2 linked regions of the Rhodopseudomonas palustris genome follow. Each later gene encodes a partner of the first gene's protein in a complex. Links are inferred from orthologs where the notes say so. Each region holds a gene or a part of one and is shown on either strand. Other genes may lie near its edges.

Region 1 (3,282 bases):
CGTTCCTCGAGGGACTCAGTTTCGGGCGATGATCTCGCGCTCGCCGGCGTAGTTGCGCGGCGCCTCCAGCAGCGCACCGGTGCGCCGTCGCATCAGGAAGCGCGGCCGGCGCCGGCTGATCACGCTGTGGCGGCGGCGGCGTTGCGCGGGTTCGCGCGGCGTGTCGTCGGGCAGTTGCGGCAGCGCGAAGATTTCGCTCCACAGCGCGCGGGCGCGTTCGATCTCGTCGTTGTCGTCGCTGATACACAGCGGCACCGACAGCGACGGATCGCGATGCACCAGCATCAGCATCCGGCCGTCGTCGAGCCCGCGGCAGGCGATGCCGCGGAAGTCGCTGACGCGCACCTTGATCGCCATCCGCATGCCGGCGACGGCGCGGTGCAGGATCACGCGTTCGCGATGCAATTCGATTTGCCGGATGCCGCCATCGGCGCGAACGTCGTGCGCGTCGAAGCGGATCGGCAGTGAGAGGGGGTCGAGCCGCAGAGCGCGGCTCGACCCGACGGGATTGCTCCCGCCTGTTGCTGTTTGACGCCTCACGGCTTTGTTCTCCCCGCCGGATTTATCTGTCCGGTCGATGGGTGAAGGATGCCAGAGCGGCGTCCGGAATCGCTTAAAAAGCTCGGTTAATCGAAGCTTGCGCGGCTTGCTTCGCCCCGCATGATTGACAGAAGCTTGGCCGGCATGATTGACGGAAGCTTGCCGCGAAGCCGACAATGATTTGTTCCTTCGCCGCGCAAGGTGCTTGAAGTCCGCGCCGAACAGGCACATCTGTGAAATCTCGGGATGCGTTTCCGGACCCGCCGTCATTGCTTTCAGCCTCAGGATTTCTGTTTGTGAACTCTTCACCAAGCGTCCGATCGCCGTCGTCGCCTTCCAGGGATCAAGACCTGCTCGATCAGTCGGCGTTGAGCGAACTGGCGCAACGGCTGGTCGAAGCGGCGACGCGCGCCGGCGCCGATCAGGCCGATGCGGTCGCGGTGCGCGGCGTCTCGCACGGCGTCGAAGTACGCGACGGGCGAATGCAGGAATCCGAGCGCTCGGAGGGCGACGACGTCGGCCTGCGCGTGCTGGTCGGCCGCCGTCAGGCGGTGGTCTCGACCAACGACATCACCGGCGACGGCGTGTCGAAGCTCGCCGAGCGCGCGGTGGCGATGGCCCGCGTCGCGCCCGACGACAAATATGTCGGCCTCGCCGATCCGGCGCTTTTGGCCCGCGATTTTCCGCAGCTCGATGTGCTCGATCCGCAGACCCCGTCGACCGCCGAGCTGGAGCGCCGGGCGCGCGAAGCCGAGCAGGCGGCGCTGGCGGTCGAGGGCGTCACCAAATCGGGCGGCGCCTCCGCCTCGTCGGGGATCGGCGGCATGGTGCTGGTGACTTCGACCGGCTTCCACGGCGCGTTCCTGCGCTCCAGCCACGGCATCTCGATGACCGCGATCGCTGGCGACGGCACCGGGATGGAGCGCGACTACGAATACACCACGGCGCCGCACGCCGCGGATCTGATGTCGCCGGAAACCGTCGGCCGTGTCGCCGGCGAGCGCACCGCGGCGCGGGTCGGCCCGCGCAAGGTCGAAACCTGCAAGGTGCCGGTGATCTTCGATCCGCGCGTCGCAGGCTCGCTGGTCGGGCATCTGGTCGGCGCCGTCAACGGCGCCGCGATCGCGCGCAAGACCTCGTTCCTCAAGGACCGGCTCGGCGACAAGCTGTTCCGCGACGGCATTCGCATCGTCGACGATCCACTGCGCAAGCGCGGGCTGCGTTCGCAGGCGTTCGATGCCGAGGGCGTCGCGGTCAAGGAACTCGCGATCGTCGATGACGGCGTGCTGACCACCTGGCTGCTCGACTGCGCCACCGCGCGCGAACTCGGGCTCACCACCACCGGGCACGCGCATCGCGGCGTGTCGTCGTCGCCGTCGCCCGGGCCCTATAATCTGCATCTCGAAGGCGGCACGATGAGTCCGGCCGAGCTGATGGGCGACATCAAGCAGGGCTTCTACGTCACCGATCTGATCGGCTCCGGCGTCAACGGCGTCACCGGCGACTACAGCCGCGGCGCCGCGGGTTTCTGGATCGAGAACGGCGAATGCACCTACGCGGTCAGCGAGGTCACCATCGCGGGCCATCTGATCGAGATGTACAAGACGCTGACGCCGGCCAATGATCTGACCTTCCGCTACGGCGTCAACGCGCCGACGCTGCGGATCGAGGGGCTGACGATTGCCGGACGCTAGTCCCGATACGCGGCATAGCGAAGCCGGAGGGCGCGACGCCGCGCTGCTGGCCGAGACGGTCCGCGAGGCGGGCGCGCTGGCGCTGTCGATGTTCCGCACCAAGCTGCGCGAGTGGACCAAGGGCGCGTCGTCGCCGGTGTCCGAGGCCGACATCGCCGTCAACGATCTGATCCGCGACCGGCTGCAATCCGCCGTTCCAGAATACGGATGGCTGTCCGAAGAAAGCGCCGACGATCCAGCGCGGCTGGACAGCCAGCGGGTCTGGATCATCGACCCGATCGACGGCACCCGCGCCTATCTCGCCGGGCGCGAGGACTGGTGCGTCTCCGCGGCGCTGGTCGAGAACGCCTCGCCGATTCTCGCGGCGGTATTCGCTCCGGTCAGTCAGGAGTTCTTCTTTGCCGCCCGGGGGGCGGGGGCGACGCTGAACGGGCTCCCGATTCGCGCGAGCGCCGGCCCGGATCTGGATTTCATCAAAGTTGCGGGGCCGAAACCGTTGATCGAGCGGCTCGCGCTGCCGGAAGGCGCTCACATTCTTCCGCGGATCGGCTCGCTGGCATTGCGTTTATGTGGCGTCGCCGATCGTCGGATCGACGTCGCGTTCGCAGGTGGGCAAAGCCGCGACTGGGACCTTGCCGCGGCCGATTTGATCGTGCACGAAGCGGATGGTACACTAACAACCCTCGCGGGCGAAGCCATCGTCTACAACCGTCCCGAGGTCACGCACGGCGTTCTGGTGGCCGCGGGGCGCGATCGTCATGCTCGAATCGTCGAGCATTTTCGCAATCGCCCTGCGAGTTGAGCCTGCATCTGCCCGTTTGCCGCTGAGGAACCTCGATGCCCGACACTGCGCAGCAATTGCTTCATCTCGTCATCGGCGGCGAGCTCGAGGATCTCGAGAACGTCACCTTCCGCGACCTCGACAAGGTCGACATCGTCGGGGTGTATCCGAGCTACGCGTCGGCCTTCGCGGCGTGGAAGGCGAAGGCCCACCAGACCGTCGACAACGCCCACATGCGCTATTTCATCGTTCATCTCCATCGCCTGC
Region 2 (7,489 bases), 2.4 Mb from region 1 along the record:
CGTGCGCGGGGCCGGGGTTCTCGAGCCTCGCAGCGGCTCGATCGAGTCGTCGATCGACCGGTTCGGCGGCGACTACCGCAATTTCGAGCTGAAGCACAACGAAGGCGACGAGGCCTGCAAGGCAGCGTGCGAGCAGGACAACAAATGCCGCGCCTGGACCTATGCGAGGCCAGGCTATGTCGGCCGCAACGCCCGTTGCTTCCTGAAAAGCCAGGTCAAACCGCCGCGGCGCAAGCCCGGGTTTTTTTCCGGCGTGGTCAGGTAACGTTGGCGGGAACCCTCTCGTAACTCTGGCACGCGCCACCGGCCGAGCCGGTGCAGGCGCTTCGCCAGCAGAGGGATTTTCGACGATGTTTCAAGCTCGACTGACCCGAAAGACGTTCACCCGCGCCGTTCTCGCTGCCGCGCTGACGGTGGCGCTGCCATTCGCAGCGGCGCTTGCCAATCCTGTGACGCCCTACACGCCGGCGGCCTTCAAGGCGGCCCAGGCGGCCGGCGAACCCGTCCTGATCGCGATCCATGCCGACTGGTGCTCGACCTGCAAGGCGCAGACGCCGATCATCGACCGCCTCGCGGGCGATCCGAAATTCGCCAAGCTCAAGATCTTCCGGGTCGATTTCGACGGCCAAAAGCCGGTCGTGAAGGAATTCGGCGCCAACATGCAGTCGACCCTGATCGTGTTCAAGGGCGCGACCGAGCAGGGCCGTTCGGTCGGCGACACCAAGGAGGCTTCGATCGCGACCCTGCTCGGCAAGGCGCTGTAACGCCGTGACCGCGTTGGCACTGGCCTTTTTGGCCGGTCTGCTGTCGATCCTGTCGCCCTGTGTGCTGCCGCTGGTGCCGATCGTGCTCGGCGCTGCGGTGGCACAACACCGCCACGGTCCCTTGGCGTTGGCCGCCGGCCTCGCGCTGTCGTTCACGCTGATCGGGCTGCTGGTGGCGACCGTCGGTTTCAGCGTCGGTCTGGACGGCGGCGTCTTCCGCACCGCCGCTGCGGTGATCATGATCGCGCTCGGCGCCGTCCTGCTGGTGCCGGCGGCGCAGGCGCGGCTCGCCGCGGCGGGCAGCCCGCTGTCCGGAATGGCCGATCAGTATTTCGGCGGGACTGAAGGCGGGACTCGAGGCTCGGGGCTCGCCGGACAGTTCGCGATCGGGCTGCTGCTCGGCGCGGTGTGGTCGCCCTGCGTCGGCCCGACGCTGGGCGCGGCGTCGCTGCTGGCGTCGCAGGGCCGCGATCTGCCGACCGTGGCGCTGACCATGGCGGTGTTCGGGATCGGCGCGGCGCTGCCGCTGGTCGCGCTCGGCTGGCTGTCGGGCACGACGCTGATGGCGATCCGCAGCCGGCTGCTGTCGGCCGGCAAGCTCGGCAAGCTGCTGCTCGGGATCGCCTTCGTCACGATCGGCGTCGCGATCCTCTCCGGCCTCGACAAGACGATCGAAGCCGCCCTGGTTGCCGCCTCGCCGCAATGGCTGACCAATCTGACGACGGCGTTCTAGAATGTTCGCCGGGATCGACGAGCGGGTCGAGCCGGGCGATGACGTTGGAGGATCAGGCGCGGCCATGCCAAGCGCCGTCATTGCCGGGCTCGACCCGGCAATACATCCTCTTTGCATAAACTTCTCCATGGCGCGCTGACGCGCGCGATGGATGCGCGGGCCTCCGCCGCGCCGAAGGGGCTTCGGCCCCGCAGGCGGGTCAAGCCCGCGCATGACGGGAGTGAGGGCGGCGAGCGCGTTGCCTCACATGACGTCCGTTTCACTTATCAAACAGCCACATCCATTCGCTCTCGCGGCTCCGCTGAGCCCGAGTTGCGCACCCGTCGCTTCACAGCGAGGGGTGGGGGCGCGCCGTGAGGCGCGAAGGTGGTGAGTGTCGCGATGGCTTTGCGGACCATCGCGCAACGCCTCGTCGGCGCGCCCACCGCGGCGGTTTTGGGCATCGGGACCGTTCTTCCGGGAACACAGCGGAGCGGGATCTCCCCTGCCTTGCTGCGCCCGTCCAGCCACGAAAGCGGCAGCCGCTCGTAGTAGCGGCGGACGGTGACCTCTGCCTCCCGGACGTGCGGGTGCGAGCCGCAACGCGCAGGACGCCGCGTCCACCCGACTTCGCTGACCAGTGTCAGCTTCGCCGGGCCATCGTTCCGGACCGGTTGCCCGGCCCGTCGATCTGTCCCGCTTGTACGACGCCTCGCGAAGCGCCCCTCACGGACAGGACGTGGCGGATTATAATCATAATAGGATTATTGTCAAGGGATGATTTGTCTCGTGTTCCGGACGCGCTGCGGCACGGCGTGCCGCTGCGCAGCGTGCGGGACACGAAACTGAACGGGACACGAAACTGAAGGTCACCCGGAAAGCCTCTCGCCTTCGTCATTCCGGGGCGGCGCGCAGCGGCGAACCCGGAATCCATAACCACCGCCCTCTGCGTTGAGGCATGGGTTGCGGCGCTCCGGCTCGCAGCGAGTCCAGGGGCTATGGATTCCGGGTTCGCGAGCTACGCTCGCGCCCCGGAATGACGAACGAGAGGTGGAGCGCGGCGCGCTCAGCATGACGGACTTTGCCGATGCGCTTCGAGCCGACGGCTCAATGCACCGAGGTGAAGAACCGGGCGATGCGGAAGCCGGACAGCCAGTTGGTGACCGGCTCCTTGCGCACGCCGGGATTCCACGAGCCGACGATGGCGTCGACACGGCCGACCAGATTGTCCATCGGCAAAAGCCCGACGCCGCCCCGGCGCACCGGGACGCGGCTGTCCGAGGAATTATCGCGGTTGTCGCCCATCACGAACAGATGTCCCGGCGGCACGGTGATTTCCGGCGTGTTGTCGAGCCGGCCGTGGTCGTACAGCTTGAAGATCGGATGCGAGACGCCGCCGGGCAGGGTCTCGATGTATTTCGCGGCGGTCTCGTAGGCGCCGTCTTCATCCTCGGCGCGGCCGACGCCGTCGGCTTTCACCGTCGCGGCGACGCCGTTGATGCTGACCACGCCGCCGGTCAGTTCGATCCGGTCGCCGGGCAGGCCGATCACGCGCTTGACCCAGACCTGCGAGCGGTCGCCGGGCCAGCGAAACACCACGACGTCGCCGCGCTTCGGGGTCTCGCCGAACACCCGGCCGGTTTCCGGAAAGGCGACGTGGATCGGCAGCGACGCAGTCGAATAGCCATAGGGATATTTCGAGGCGAGCAGGGCGTCGCCGATCAAGAGTGTCGGCTCCATCGAGCCGGACGGGACGTAGAACGGTTCGGCCAGCGCGCCCTTGCCGACCAGCACGATCGCCACCACGGCCGCCAATTGCCCGAGCTGGGAGGCCCAGCGACGCGCCGTTCCCATCAACGCATCCGCCATGGAATTCATCCGCCGGTTCCTCCGACCGTGATCCGGTCCATCCGCAGTGTCGGCTGGCCGACGCCGACCGGCACGCCCTGGCCGTTCTTGCCGCAGGTGCCGATGCCGTCGTCGAGCCGCAGGTCGTTTCCGATCATCGAAATGCGGTGCAAATCGGTCGGCCCGTTGCCGATCAGCATCGCGCCCTTCAGCGGCGCGCCGATCTTGCCGTTCTCGATCTTGTAGGCCTCGGTGCACTGGAACACGTATTTGCCGGAGGTGATGTCGACCTGGCCGCCGCCGAAATTCGCCGCGTAGATGCCGTTCTTCACCGAGGCGAGAATCTCGGCCGGGTCGTGGCTGCCGGCCAGCATGTAGGTGTTGGTCATCCGCGGCATCGGCACATGGGCGTAGCTCTGCCGGCGGCCGTTGCCGGTCGGCTTCATGCCCATCAGCCGGGCGTTCTGGCGGTCCTGCATGTAGCCAGTGAGAATGCCGTCCTCGATCAGCACGGTGCGGCTGGTCGGCGTGCCCTCGTCGTCGATCGACAGCGAGCCGCGCCGCGCCGAGATCGTGCCGTCGTCGACCACGGTGACGCCCTTGGCGGCGACCTGCTGGCCGAGCAGCCCCGCAAAGGCAGAGGTCTTCTTGCGGTTGAAATCGCCCTCGAGGCCGTGGCCGACGGCTTCGTGCAGCATCACGCCGGGCCAGCCGGGGCCGAGCACCACGTCCATCTCGCCGGCCGGCGCCGGCACCGATTCCAGATTGACCATCGCCTCGCGCAGCGCGCCGTCGGCGGCCTCGCGCCAGGCCTTGGTCTCGATGAAGCGCGCATAGGGCTCGCGGCCGCCGTAACCCTTCGAGCCGCTTTCCTGACGGTCGCCTTGCCCCGCGACCACCGAGACGTTGACCCGCACCAGCGGTCGGATGTCGCGATAGCTCTCGCCGTCGGGGCGCAAAATTTCGACCACCTGCCAGGTGGCGCCGACCGACACCGACACCTGCCGTACCCGCGGATCCTTGTCGCGCACATAGGCGTCGATCTCGGCGAGCAGCTTGACCTTGGCCTCGAAGCCCGGCGCGTCGAGCGGGTTGTCGTCGCCATACAGCCGCACATTGGTGTGGGTCGGCGCCGCCGAAAGCACGCCGCTGTAATCGCCGCGCACCGCGGCGACCGCGTCGGCGGCGCGGATCAGCGCCGGCAGCGACACGTCGGAGGAATGCGCATAGCCCACGGCATCGTCTTTCACCGCGCGTAAGCCAAAACCCTGCGCGGTGTCGTAGGTCGCCTGCTTCAGCCGGCCATTGTCGAAGGCGAGGGCCTCGGTCTGGCTGTATTCGAGATACAGCTCGCCATCATCGGCCCCCTGCAGCCCCCGCGCGATCTCGCGGCGGACGTCGTCACGATCGAGATTGGCGCGGTCGAGCAGGGAGGTCTGGGCGAGGCTGGTCATGAGGTCTGTTCCCGAATGTTGTTCGGGACAGAGATAGGCGCTCTGAGACGGTTCTGCGAGAGGCTGGCGGGAAGCAGATCCTGCGCCCATCCGCAACATGTGCTAGGCTGCGCCGCTGGATTATCGCGCGATCATCACAATCGAGCCGGGTAAACGCGGCGGCCGGCCCTGCATCCGCAACATGCGGATCTCGGTCGCGGATGTGCTTGGCTGGCTCGCGGCCGGGCAGTCGCCTGCGGAGATCGTGTCGGACTTCCCGGAACTGACCGAGCAGGATATCCGCGCCGTGCTCGCTTATGCTGCCGATCGTGAACGGCGGCTGGCTCACTGAGCGTCACGCGCCGAGCCACCATTTCAGAAGTTCGAGGAGTCCGAGCGCCAAGTCCAGCACACGGTTCCAGTCGATGGGAAGTTTTGCCATTTTGCTCTCCTGATCTAACGGGGAAAGCTGATCGCTTTCCCATCAGGTCCCCTTTACGGGCGAGATAGTTGCCGCCACCAACTGGTCGGCCATTCGCAGGTTTGAGCGGGCGGGAGGCGGCAGCGCCCTCTAAACGAAAGCTGATCGTCGTGCATCGAGCCGCCCATAGCGGCGGCGCCGCATTCCGGCAGCAGACGGACTCCGGTCTACACAAACGCCGTCATGCCCGGCTTGACCCGGGCATCCACGACTTCTCGCACGTCCGTGCCTGTGGCCGTGGATGGCCGGGGCGAGCCCGGCCATGACGGTGAATGTGCGGAGACGACGGCTATTGTGCGGAGACACGGTGCGTCATAGCCGGCGCCGTGTGACACGAGGCGAATACCGACCGCAGGACGGCGTTCGGCGGCCGCGGATTTACGAGTCCCGCGCCGCGCTACGGCAACTTGTCGTAGCCTTCGCCGAGGCCGTTGAGGCTGAGCGGGAAGCCGATGCCTTCTTCCGGGGTCTCGAAGATGATGAAGGTCGCGGTCTTGGCGGTGCGGAGTTGGCCGAGCAGCTTGTCGTCCATCACCACTTCGGCGACGCAGCCGTTCGGCAGGCAGCGGACGAAGCCGGCGCGGCCGACGTCGGCGTTGTCGAGCTTCAAGCCGAGGCCCGACGGCAGCAGAACGCCGAGCGGCGCCACCACGCGCATCAGCTTGCTCTTCTGATCCGCGGTCTTGAGGATGATCACGGTGAGGCCGGCGTTGGATCGGTCTTCGGCCACCACGCTCTGGATCAGCGCGCATTGCTCGGCCTTGGCGCCGGGCGGCGTGTCGCAGCGGATCTGCCAGTCGCCGTGCACCGAGCGCACCGCGCCCTGCGCGTCGGCGCGGCCGCTGTATCCGAGCGCCAGAGCGATCGCCACGGCGCCGGCCATCACGCTCCGCGCGCTGCTGCCGCGCGCGAGCCGGCGGCATGAGACGAGCATCGGCGAACGTTCGGCTGGGGCCATCGGGATCGCTTTCAAGGCAGGAATGGGTTGGACGAGGTCGCGGGCCCCCGACTGATCCGGCAATGACGGCACCATAAAGGCGGCCTCGCACGCCAGCGAATCAGGCTCCCGTGAAGTTCGAGCGCTGTGCCTACATCGGCGGGGGCAACTGTCAAGCTCGGTTCACAATACTCGAGCACCAATTGAGGACAGTTGGGCACTGTCGGTTGTGCCCAACCGGTAACGCTTTCCGGGCTGCGGACAAACCTCCGCGAGCCTGCTGCGAAAGTACAATACTGCATTGCGGCTGCATGCGAATTGTGGTTTGAGGAAAGGAATGAGAAGCATTCTTAAGGGGGCATAGCGTCGCATGCCCGCGAGAATGAAAGGGCACTCCGCAACAAGTGGCAGGCCCGGAAATACATAGGGGAGCGAAGGCGGCATGACGATGTCGATGGGCCGAATTGGCCGGCATTTGCTTTGCGGTGTCATTCTGGGAGGCGCGCTCGGCGTCGGCGGCGCCGCGTTCGCGGGGCAGCCCGCGCCGTGGGAAATGCAGCTTCAGCAGGCCGCAACACCGGTGATGGAGAACATCGTCTGGTTCCACAATTTCCTGCTCTGGCTGATCACCGCAATCACGCTGTTCGTGCTGGCGCTGCTGGTGATCGTGGTGGTGAAGTTCAACGCCAAGGCCAATCCGGTGCCGTCGAAGACCACGCACCACACGCTGATCGAAGTCGCCTGGACCATCGTGCCGGTGCTGATCCTGGTCGCGGTCGCGGTGCCTTCGTTCCGTCTGCTGTTCTTCCAGCTCGATATTCCGAAGGCCGACGTCACCATCAAGGCGACCGGCAACCAGTGGAACTGGACCTACAACTATCCGGACGACAAGATCGAGTTCACCTCGATCATGCTGACGGATGAAGAGCGCTCCAAAATGAACCCGGTGCCGCCGCGGCTGCTCGCGGTCGACAACGAGACCGTGGTGCCGGTCAACAAGGTGGTGCGGATCCAGACCACCGCCGCCGACGTGATCCACTCCTGGGCGATCCCGTCCTTCGGCGTCAAGATCGACGCCATTCCCGGCCGTCTCAACGAGACCTGGTTCAGAGCCACCAAGGAAGGCCGCTACTACGGCCAGTGCTCGGAACTTTGCGGCAAGGACCACGCTTTCATGCCCATCGTCGTCCGCGTCGTCAGCGACCAGGAATACGACGCCTGGAAGAAGGAGCAGCAGGTCGCCTCCCGTGGCGGCAAGTCCTACGCCTCGGTCGGCGCCGCCGCGCAGTGATCGGTCACGGCGCGCGATACGTC

Evidence for each region. Proteins that work in one complex are often made in the same cells at the same time.
Region 2: the proteins of SR870_RS10430 (region 1) and tldD are in contact, whole or in part, in a solved structure (PDB 5NJ9), measured with the Escherichia coli proteins. The link is inferred for Rhodopseudomonas palustris from one-to-one orthologs.

What each region holds. Positions count from the first base shown.
Region 1 is NZ_CP140155.1:2,306,043-2,309,324, reverse strand. Bases 47-3,035 are described here. They hold SR870_RS10430 (TldD/PmbA family protein), read left to right. Parts: upstream 47-836; coding sequence 837-2,234; downstream 2,235-3,035. Other genes in these bases: SR870_RS10425 (3'(2'),5'-bisphosphate nucleotidase CysQ), read left to right, coding at 2,221-3,035; SR870_RS10435 (DUF6101 family protein), read right to left, coding at 47-540. Outside these bases: more of SR870_RS10435, read right to left, coding at 16-46; more of SR870_RS10425, read left to right, coding at 3,036-3,036; SR870_RS10420 (DUF4170 domain-containing protein), read left to right, coding at 3,072-3,282.
Region 2 is NZ_CP140155.1:4,669,694-4,677,182, forward strand. The notes cover bases 2,565-5,481. They hold tldD (metalloprotease TldD), read right to left. Parts: upstream 4,779-5,481; coding sequence 3,351-4,778; downstream 2,565-3,350. Other genes in these bases: lepB (signal peptidase I), read right to left, coding at 2,584-3,354; SR870_RS21135 (DUF433 domain-containing protein), read left to right, coding at 4,894-5,109. In the rest of the region: SR870_RS21110 (PAN domain-containing protein), read left to right, coding at 1-265; SR870_RS21115 (thioredoxin family protein), read left to right, coding at 351-764; SR870_RS21120 (cytochrome c biogenesis CcdA family protein), read left to right, coding at 769-1,497; SR870_RS21140 (invasion associated locus B family protein), read right to left, coding at 5,636-6,121; coxB (cytochrome c oxidase subunit II), read left to right, coding at 6,618-7,466. UniProt on the Escherichia coli protein: Metalloprotease involved in CcdA degradation. Suppresses the inhibitory activity of the carbon storage regulator (CsrA).